DNA from 2 places in the Massilia sp. R2A-15 genome. Region 1 is predicted to be linked to the other one. Evidence: predicted binding sites of a transcription regulator. Region 1 holds the regulator's gene; the other holds the start of a gene.
The links. Region 1 encodes LexA, which represses DNA repair genes until DNA is damaged. Its sites were predicted from a motif close to ACTGTATNNNNATACAGT; they were not measured.

Region 1 (4,210 bases):
GGCCCGCGATGCGAGGGTGCTGCTTAGGCTGCTTCGCCCACGACGGCCACGGTGATTTCCACCACGACGTCGGTGTGCAGAGCGACGGCAACTGGATGGTCGCCGGCGGTCTTGAGCGGGCCGGTTGGCATGCGCACTTGTGCTTTCTCGACAGCGAAACCTTGCTTCGTCAGCGCTTCGGCGATGTCGAAGTTGGTAACGGAACCGAACAGACGGCCATCGACGCCCGCTTTTTGAGCGATGGCGATGGTCATGCCGGACAGTTTCTCGCCCTGGGCTTGCGACGCTGCCAGCTTGGCGGCGGCGGCCTTTTCCAGTTCGGCGCGCTTGACTTCGAATTCGGCGACAGCCGATGCGGTGGCGCGGCGGGCCATCTTTTGCGGGATCAGGAAGTTACGTGCGTAACCGTCTTTGACTTTGACGACGTCGCCGAGGTTGCCGACGTTAACGACTTTTTCTAACAGGATGATTTGCATATTTTTCTCCAGGTTCTCTGCAGCGATTAAGCGTGGTGCAGGTCGGTGTATGGCAGCAGCGCGAGGTAGCGTGCGCGCTTGATGGCGGTGTCAACCTGGCGCTGGTAGTGCGCCTTGGTGCCGGTCAGGCGTGCTGGCATGATCTTGCCGTTTTCCTGGACGAAGTCCTTCAGGGTGTCGACGTCTTTGTAGTCGACCTGCTCCACGTTGGCTGCGGTGAAGCGGCAGAATTTCTTACGCTTGAACAGTGGGTTCTGTTGTTTGCGCTTTTCTTTAAGCTTGAGCTTGTTCTTGTCGAATTTTTTACCGAATGCCATTTTAGGCTCCTGTATCTAAAAAGTACCCCGCTTAGGCGGCGGCACTGAAATCAATGATGTGAAACACCAGCGCTTTGCTGTTGCGATTCTTTTTGGCCAGAAATCCCGTGAACTGGTGCGCTGCGCCCAACTCGGCCCGTGCAAACCGCCCTGAAATTTCGCCCGCGGCAAGCGCGGCAATTTCAAACTCGGTCAACCTTGGCACCCCTGCTTCCACCTGCTGCGAACTATGCGTCAGGGTGGCGGACACGATCGGCACGCCGGCCGGGGTGTAGCGCAATACGTCGCGCTCCGAAATCGATGCTACAAACTGAAGTTGATTCACTTCACCAGCTTAAGGTTCCAGCCGAAAATCAGGCAGCGGCTGCAGGTGCTACTGCGGCGGCCGGAGCTTCCGAGCGGTGGCTCTTGGCTGCGTCTTCACGTTGTACCGACTTCATCATCGGCGACGGCGCGGTTTCAGCCTTCTTCATCTTAACGGTGAGGTGACGCAGCACGGCATCATTGAATTTGAATGCGGTTTCGAGTTCCACCAGGGTCTCGTTGTCGCACTCGATGTTCATGCAGATGTAGTGTGCCTTAGGCAGCTTCTGGATCGAGTAAGCCATCTGACGACGGCCCCAGTCTTCGACGCGATGGATGTTACCGCCGCGCGCGGTGACGCTGGCCTTGTAACGTTCGATCATCGCCGGGACTTGCTCGCTTTGGTCCGGATGGACGATAAAAACGATTTCATAATGACGCATGCATAACTCCTTAGGGACGTTTAAAACAAAAGCCCACCTCGGCGTCAAGACGAGTGTGGGAAGGGAAAGCCGGCAATTATAGCGCGGGAGTGGCGCCCGTGGCAACGGGTTTGTGGCGTCAGGGTGCGCGCGGCGCGGGGAAATTGGACGGAGCAGGCACGAAATCGTCATCGAACAACTGGTCGCGCGAATAGGGAATCGCCGCGGGGAAAATCTTTCGGTCCAGTCCGGTTTGCACGGAAGCGCCACGAACAGCCCGCGGATAGCTCTTTTCGGCCGCCTGCATCGCTAGTGGCGCCAAGCTAGGACTTTCTTCCAGCAGCAAAGCCAGCGCGGAGCGCTGTTCATGGATCGTACCCAGCCAGCTGCGTGACTTGCGTTCGGGCTGGTATTCGCATTTGAGTAAATGAATGATCAACACTTCCAAGCGGCTAGCGAGCTCCTTGCGAAGACTACCCATGGCGTCATCCAGTTCCTCAATCAGGTGATCCACGTCCAACTCGGCAAGGCGGCGCTGGCGCAGCAAGGCGTGCTGTTGTTCGTACCACAGCATCAGATCTTGATCATAATCTGCGCGCTGGGATCGATCCGATTTGAGTTCAAGCATAACGACCTCCTGCTCCCAAGATAGCACCAAAAGCCCGCGCCGGCGTGATGGGCGCCCACCTCAAATCGAACAAAATCCGGTCTTCATGCGGTTTTTTGTGAATTTCCCTTGCATTCGCCGAAATACTGTACAAAAATACAGTCTGTTCATATAACCAGCACCCGCACCCCAATGATCAAGCTCACCGCACGGCAAGAACAGATCCTTAACCTGATTCGGGATGCAATCGAGAACACCGGCTTTCCTCCGACCCGCGCCGAGATCGCCAACGAACTGGGCTTCAAATCGGCCAACGCCGCCGAGGAGCATTTGCAAGCCTTGGCGCGCAAAGGCGCCATCGAAATCGCGCCGGGCACCTCGCGCGGCATCCGCCTGGTCGGCGCCGCCAATCCCGAGCCGATGCCCATGCCGCCGCCCACGCTGATGATGTCGCTGCCGCTGGTCGGCCGCGTTGCCGCCGGCTCGCCGATCCTCGCGCTCGAGCATGTCGAAGCCACTTACAGCGTCGATCCGTCGATGTTCTCCTCCAAGCCGGACTTCCTGCTGAAGGTGCGCGGCCTGTCGATGCGCGACGCCGGCATCATGGATGGCGACCTGCTGGCGGTGAAGAAAATCGACAGCGCGAAGAACGGCCAGATCGTGGTCGCGCGCATCGGCGACGACGTCACCGTCAAGCGCTACCGCAAGACCGGATCGCTGATTGAGTTGTTGCCGGAGAACCCGGACTTCAAGGTGATCAAGGTCGATCCCTCGGTGGACGACTTCGCCCTCGAGGGCCTCGCCGTCGGCCTGATGCGCACCTGGCACTGATCCTGGCGGTGGGCACGAGTTCAGCGAGACCGGGCTCGATCCGCCGCGCCGGCAGCGCCCGGAACATTTTCGTTCGCTACGGGGCCGCTTGAAATCGCTGATGGCTATTTTGGGATCGTGACAGCTGGCGCATTGCGGATCGTCCAGTCGCGCCAGATGGCGTGGTCGCGCCTGTACCGGTCCATGTCCGCCATGCGCTGTTCCCAGCGATTGCTCTCGGTGGTCAGGTACGCGGTGGTCTGCAACATCCACGCTTCGCGCGACGCCATCACCTGCGCGGCGGTTTGCTTGCCATGCTCCGCCACTGCGGCATACACCTTGCCGAGGTGCTCCCTCGCCTGGCCGAGTTCCTGCTCGCTCATCAGCAGCGCAATATCCTCGGGGATGCGCTTAGCCGGCGGCAAGACGCTTTCGAGATTGCTGATGAAGCCGTTGTAGCAGGCCCGGTAGGCCTCGAACGCAGCGCTCACTTTGCCAATCTCGCTCTTGGTCCGCGACACGTCGGGAGCCTTTGGCTGTACACAGTTGAATTCGCCGGCAACCAGGTCGGCGCCGTCGTAACCGGTGGTCCAGTACGAAATGTCGGCCAGACGCTGCTGGCGTTGCCCGGTCAGGCGGGTCGCCGCGACAGCACCCGGATGACCGGCCGCCGCAGCCTTGGCGAACAGGGCGTCGCCCTTCTCGCGATCGAGCGGCGCGCCCTCCCCGTACCAGTACATTTCACCAAGGCGCAACTCGGCCTCGGGATTGCCGGCGTTCGCCAGCTGCGTGTACAGCGCCAGCGCCTGTCGATAATCCTTGCCGTTCAAGGCTTTCGCCGCGTCGGAGAGATCGGCTGCGCAAGCAGTAGCCGCGCCCGCGATAAGGAACACGCCCGCAATGAATCGTTTCATGCTGTTCTCCATGCCTGAGGGTGATTAAAAGTTTCGCTTTTTTTGGTGCATTTCAAGCTGGCTCGAGGCAAACGGTCGCCGACAGGCCGCCCCTACTTCCTGGGCTGCGCGCGGGTCGCGATGTCGATCGCCCCGTTGTTCGACACGCGCTGCCTTTCCATGTCGTCCAGGTACTGTTTTTCGCGCAGTTTCTGGGTCGTCAGGTAATCGGTGGTTTTCGCCATCCATTTGTCGCGCTTCTCGAGTGTCTGGTCGGCCGTCAGCTTGGCGCGGGCCGCAACCGCCGCATAGACCTTGCCCAGATGCTCGGTGGCCTGGCGTAGTTCCTGCTCGCTCATCAGCAGCGTCACGGCTTCCGGGA
Region 2 (4,210 bases), 850 kb from region 1:
CAGCAGCACCTGGATGTGCGAGCCGTCCACGTCCGCATCGGACAGGATACAGATTTTCCCGTAGCGCAGGCCCGACAGGTCCGGCGTGTCGCCGTAGCTGTGCGGGTCGACGCCGATCGCCACCGCGATGTCGTGGATCTCGTTGTTGGCGAACAGGCGGTCGCGGTCGGTCTCCCACGAATTGAGCACCTTGCCGCGCAGCGGCAGGATGGCCTGGAATTCCTTGTCGCGGCCCATCTTGGCCGAACCGCCCGCCGAGTCGCCCTCGACCAGGAAGATCTCGTTGCGCGAGATGTCCGACGATTCGCAGTCGGTCAGCTTGCCCGGCAGGACGGCCACGCCCGACGACTTCTTCTTCTCGACTTTCTGCAGGGAGCGCAGGCGCGACTGGGCCTGCTTGATCACCAGCTCGGCCAGCTTCTTGCCGTATTCGACGTGGTGGTTCAGCCACACTTCGAGCGGCGGCTTGGCGAAGGTCGAAACCAGCCGCACCGCGTCGCGCGAATTGAGGCGCTCCTTGATCTGGCCCTGGAACTGCGGGTCGAGCACCTTGGCCGACAACACGAACGACACGCGCGCGAACACGTCTTCCGGCAGCAGCTTGACGCCCTTGGGCAGCAGCGAGTGCATCTCGACGAAGTTCTTCACCGCGCCATACAGGCCGTCGCGCAGGCCCGACTCGTGGGTGCCGCCGTTCGGCGTCGGGATCAGGTTGACGTAGGACTCGCGCACCACGGCGCCTTCCTCGGTCCACGCCACCACCCAGGCCGCGCCTTCGCCTTCGGCAAAGCCGTCCGACTCGCCGTTGGCGAACTGCGCGCCTTCGAACAGCGGGATCAGGGTTTCGCCGTTCGAGGTCTGGGCCAGCATCTCGTTGAGGTAGCCGCGCAGGCCTTCATCGTACTTCCAGGTCTGGACGTCGCCGGTCTTCGCATTCGTCAGCGTGACGGTCACGCCCGGTAGCAGCACCGCCTTCGAGCGCAGCAGGCGTTGCAACTCGACCTTCGAGATCTCCGGCGAGTCGAAGTACTTCGGGTCCGGCCAGGCGGTGACGCGGGTGCCGCTCTTCTTGCCGTCGCGCGGGGCGGGGCGCGAGTTGAGCGGCTCGACCACGTCGCCGTTTTCGAACACCAGGTGGTGCAGGCCGTTGCCGTCGGGTTCCTTGCGCCACACCGTGATCTCCAGGCGCTTCGACAGCGCGTTGGTGACCGACACGCCGACGCCGTGCAGGCCGCCCGAGAACGCGTAGGCGCCGCCCGAGCCCTTGTCGAACTTGCCGCCGGCGTGCAGGCGGGTGAAGACGATCTCGACCGTCGGCACCCCTTCTTCGGGATGCAGGCCGACCGGGATGCCGCGGCCGTCGTCCTCGACCGTGATCGAGCCGTCCGTGTTCACCGTCACCGCGATGTGGTTGCAGTGGCCGCCGAGCGCCTCGTCGGAGGCGTTGTCGATCACTTCCTGGATGATGTGCAGGGGATTTTCGGTCCGGGTGTACATGCCCGGGCGCTGTTTGACGGGCTCGAGTCCCTTGAGGACCCGGATGGAGGCTTCGCTATAGTCGGATGCAGGTTTTTTGGTTGCCATACTTGGTCAAACTTGTAATTTGAATTGGGAAATGCCTGCGCATTCTATCGTGTCTGCGCGGTAACTGGATAAAAACACAGTCTTTTCCCGGCGATATTCTACGCAATTGTCGGGCGTGTTTACAATCGACCGCCACGAAATGCAGAAAATAGTTAGGATCGCGTTGCGGTCGGTTTGACGCGGAACGACCTTGTACCAGAGTGATTGTGCTTGCCAGCCGGCGCAATTATGACTAGATTCAAAGCGAGGCAGCGCCACATGGCCGCTGGCCCGCCTTCGGCGTGTCGACATGCATTCTTCTAAATTTCCGTTCGCAGTGCGCCTGATCGGTTTCGAGGCGCCAGAATGCGCCGAGATCAGCGCGGCGCTGGCGCAGGCGCCGCCGCCCGGGCCGTCGTATTTCTGCCTGCTCGAGGACAGCCTGCAGGAGCCCGACCTCTACATCGTCAATGGCGACCACCTTCCGGCCCTGGCCGCGCTGTCCGGCGCCAACCCCACCGACATCACGCCGGCCCTGCTGATCGGCTCCCCGGCTCCCGCTTTCCCCTTTCCGCAGCTGCCGCGTCCGCTGGACGGGACGCGCATGCACCAGCTGCTCGCCGGCCTGGTGCACAAGCGCGCGCAGGCGCTGGCCCAGCTGACCGCGCGCGGTCTGTCGCCGGTGGTGATCGAGCGGCGCCGCAAGCCGCGGCTGGACATCGACCTGACCGATCCGGCCCAGCATGAGCAGAAGCGCAAGGAGCCGCCGTCGGGCGCCATCCTGATCGTCGACAAGGGCGGCGCCTTCCGCGACCACGTGGCCAAGGTGTTCGGGCCGCGCCGCTGGCCGGTCGAGTGGACCGACAGCGCCGGCGCCGCGCTGCGGCTGTGCGACGAGACGGCGGTGTCGGTCCTGATGATCAACACCTCGACGCCGCAGGTCGATCCGTACCGGCTGTGCGCCGACGTCAAGGGGCTGCCGGCGGCGGCGCGCACGGCGGTGGTGTTCCTGGTCGGGCGCAGTTTTAACTACGACGCGCCGCGCGCGCGCGCGGTCGGCGTGCGCGGGCTGCTCGACAAGCCGGTGGCCGACCGGCATTTGTACTCGGCGATCAAGAAGCTGATGTCGCTGCCTTGACACATGGGGCCGACCCGCGGGTCAGACCCGTTCCACCACCACGGGGCGCCAATGACAGAACCAGAACAACCGCCGGGCCGCTTGCCGGACCGGCGCGAACCCGGCGACCTGCCGCGCTGGCAGCGTCGCGGCGACACGCCGCTGGCGCTGGCCGGGCGCGTGCTGTCGTCGCGGTTTCGCGCGCTGCGCGACCGCTTCAGCCGCGACTTCATGCGGCGCACCCTGCGCATCGGCGTGTCGGCGCGGATTTTTCATCCCGAGCCGGGCTCCACCGGGCTGCGCTCGAAGAACCTGCAGTACCTGGAAGAGTCGATTGCCCAATGGGTGATGTCGCGCGACGTGCTGGTGTTCATGGTCCCGACGGTCAACACCAACGGGCTGCTCCATCCGAGCAACATCACCTTGCGCCACTACGCTCGCCACCTCGACGGGCTGGTGCTGCAGGGCGGCGCCGACGTGTCGCCGCAGACCTATTCGGAAGTCGCCACGCGCCCGGAGTGGGGTGGCGACCGCGCGCGCGACCTGTACGAACTCGAGCTGCTGCATGAATTCGTCGATGCCGGCAAGCCGGTGCTGGGGATCTGCCGCGGCTGCCAGCTGATCAACGTGGCATTCGGCGGCACCTTGTACCAGGACGTGGTGACCAACATTCCGGAGGCGCTGGCGCACGTGAACGACGAATACGACGCGCACAAGCATGCGATCGTGTTCGCGCCGGGATCCACGCTCGGCCGCCTGTTTCCGGACCAGCGGCGGCCGGTCGTCAATTCGATCCACCACCAGGCGGTCAAGGACCTCGGGCGCGATATCGCGATCGAGGCGATGTCGGATCCGGATGGCGTGATCGAGGCGATCCGCTACCAGCGCGCCGACTTCGTCATGGGGCTGCAGTGGCATCCCGAGTTCCACCGCGCCGGCGGGCGCGAACTGCTCGATTGCACGCCGATCCTCGACGAGTTCCTGCGCGCCGCGCGCGAGACGCGATTTTGAATTGGGGTCAGGTCCGCAGGACCAGACCCCGCCTGCGCTGGCCCGGGGTCTGGTCCTGCGGACCTGACCCCATCTTCATTCAGCCGCGGAAAACGCGGATCGCCTCGTCCACCACACCTTCGCATCCGCCGTGCCGCCCGAATTGCTGGCGCAGGAAGTTGGCGTCGCTGGCGCCGTTGGCCACGTCGCGCAAGTGGGCGAGGGCGGAAGACCCGCCCAGCGACTCCGCGTGCGGCTCCATCGCCTCGAGCGTTTGCAGGATGTCCTCGCGCAGCGCCACCGTCTGGTAAGTCTTCGGATGCGTCACGGCGCCGTCGAGCCCGAAGCGGCAGGCCTGGAAGCGGTTGTAGTTATAGACCAGGTAGTCGTCCTCGCACGGCGCGGCTTCGCGCCGCTCCAGCAGGTGCCGGCACAGCGCCTGCAAGTATCCCGCCAGCGCAGCCGCCCGTTCCACCGTCAGCGGCGTGTCGCATACGCGCAGCTCGATGGTGCCGTACTCGGGCTTGGGCCGGATGTCCC

Region 2: the regulator LexA is predicted to act here: its motif matches at 1,648-1,665, upstream of Q4S45_RS17205 (DNA topoisomerase IV subunit B).

The regions. Positions count from the first base shown of each region.
Region 1 is NZ_CP131935.1:2,901,519-2,905,728, forward strand. Features, by position in the region: gene rplI (50S ribosomal protein L9) at 24-476, opposite strand; gene rpsR (30S ribosomal protein S18) at 503-793, opposite strand; gene priB (primosomal replication protein N) at 825-1,118, opposite strand; gene rpsF (30S ribosomal protein S6) at 1,147-1,539, opposite strand; gene Q4S45_RS13405 (DUF29 domain-containing protein) at 1,658-2,146, opposite strand; gene lexA (transcriptional repressor LexA) at 2,318-2,956, shown strand; gene Q4S45_RS13415 (sel1 repeat family protein) at 3,061-3,849, opposite strand; gene Q4S45_RS13420 (sel1 repeat family protein) at 3,942-4,210, opposite strand, start outside.
Region 2 is NZ_CP131935.1:3,755,194-3,759,403, reverse strand. Features, by position in the region: gene Q4S45_RS17205 (DNA topoisomerase IV subunit B) at 1-1,584, opposite strand, end outside; gene Q4S45_RS17200 (two-component system response regulator) at 1,874-2,701, shown strand; gene Q4S45_RS17195 (gamma-glutamyl-gamma-aminobutyrate hydrolase family protein) at 2,753-3,691, shown strand; gene Q4S45_RS17190 (YbdK family carboxylate-amine ligase) at 3,771-4,210, opposite strand, start outside.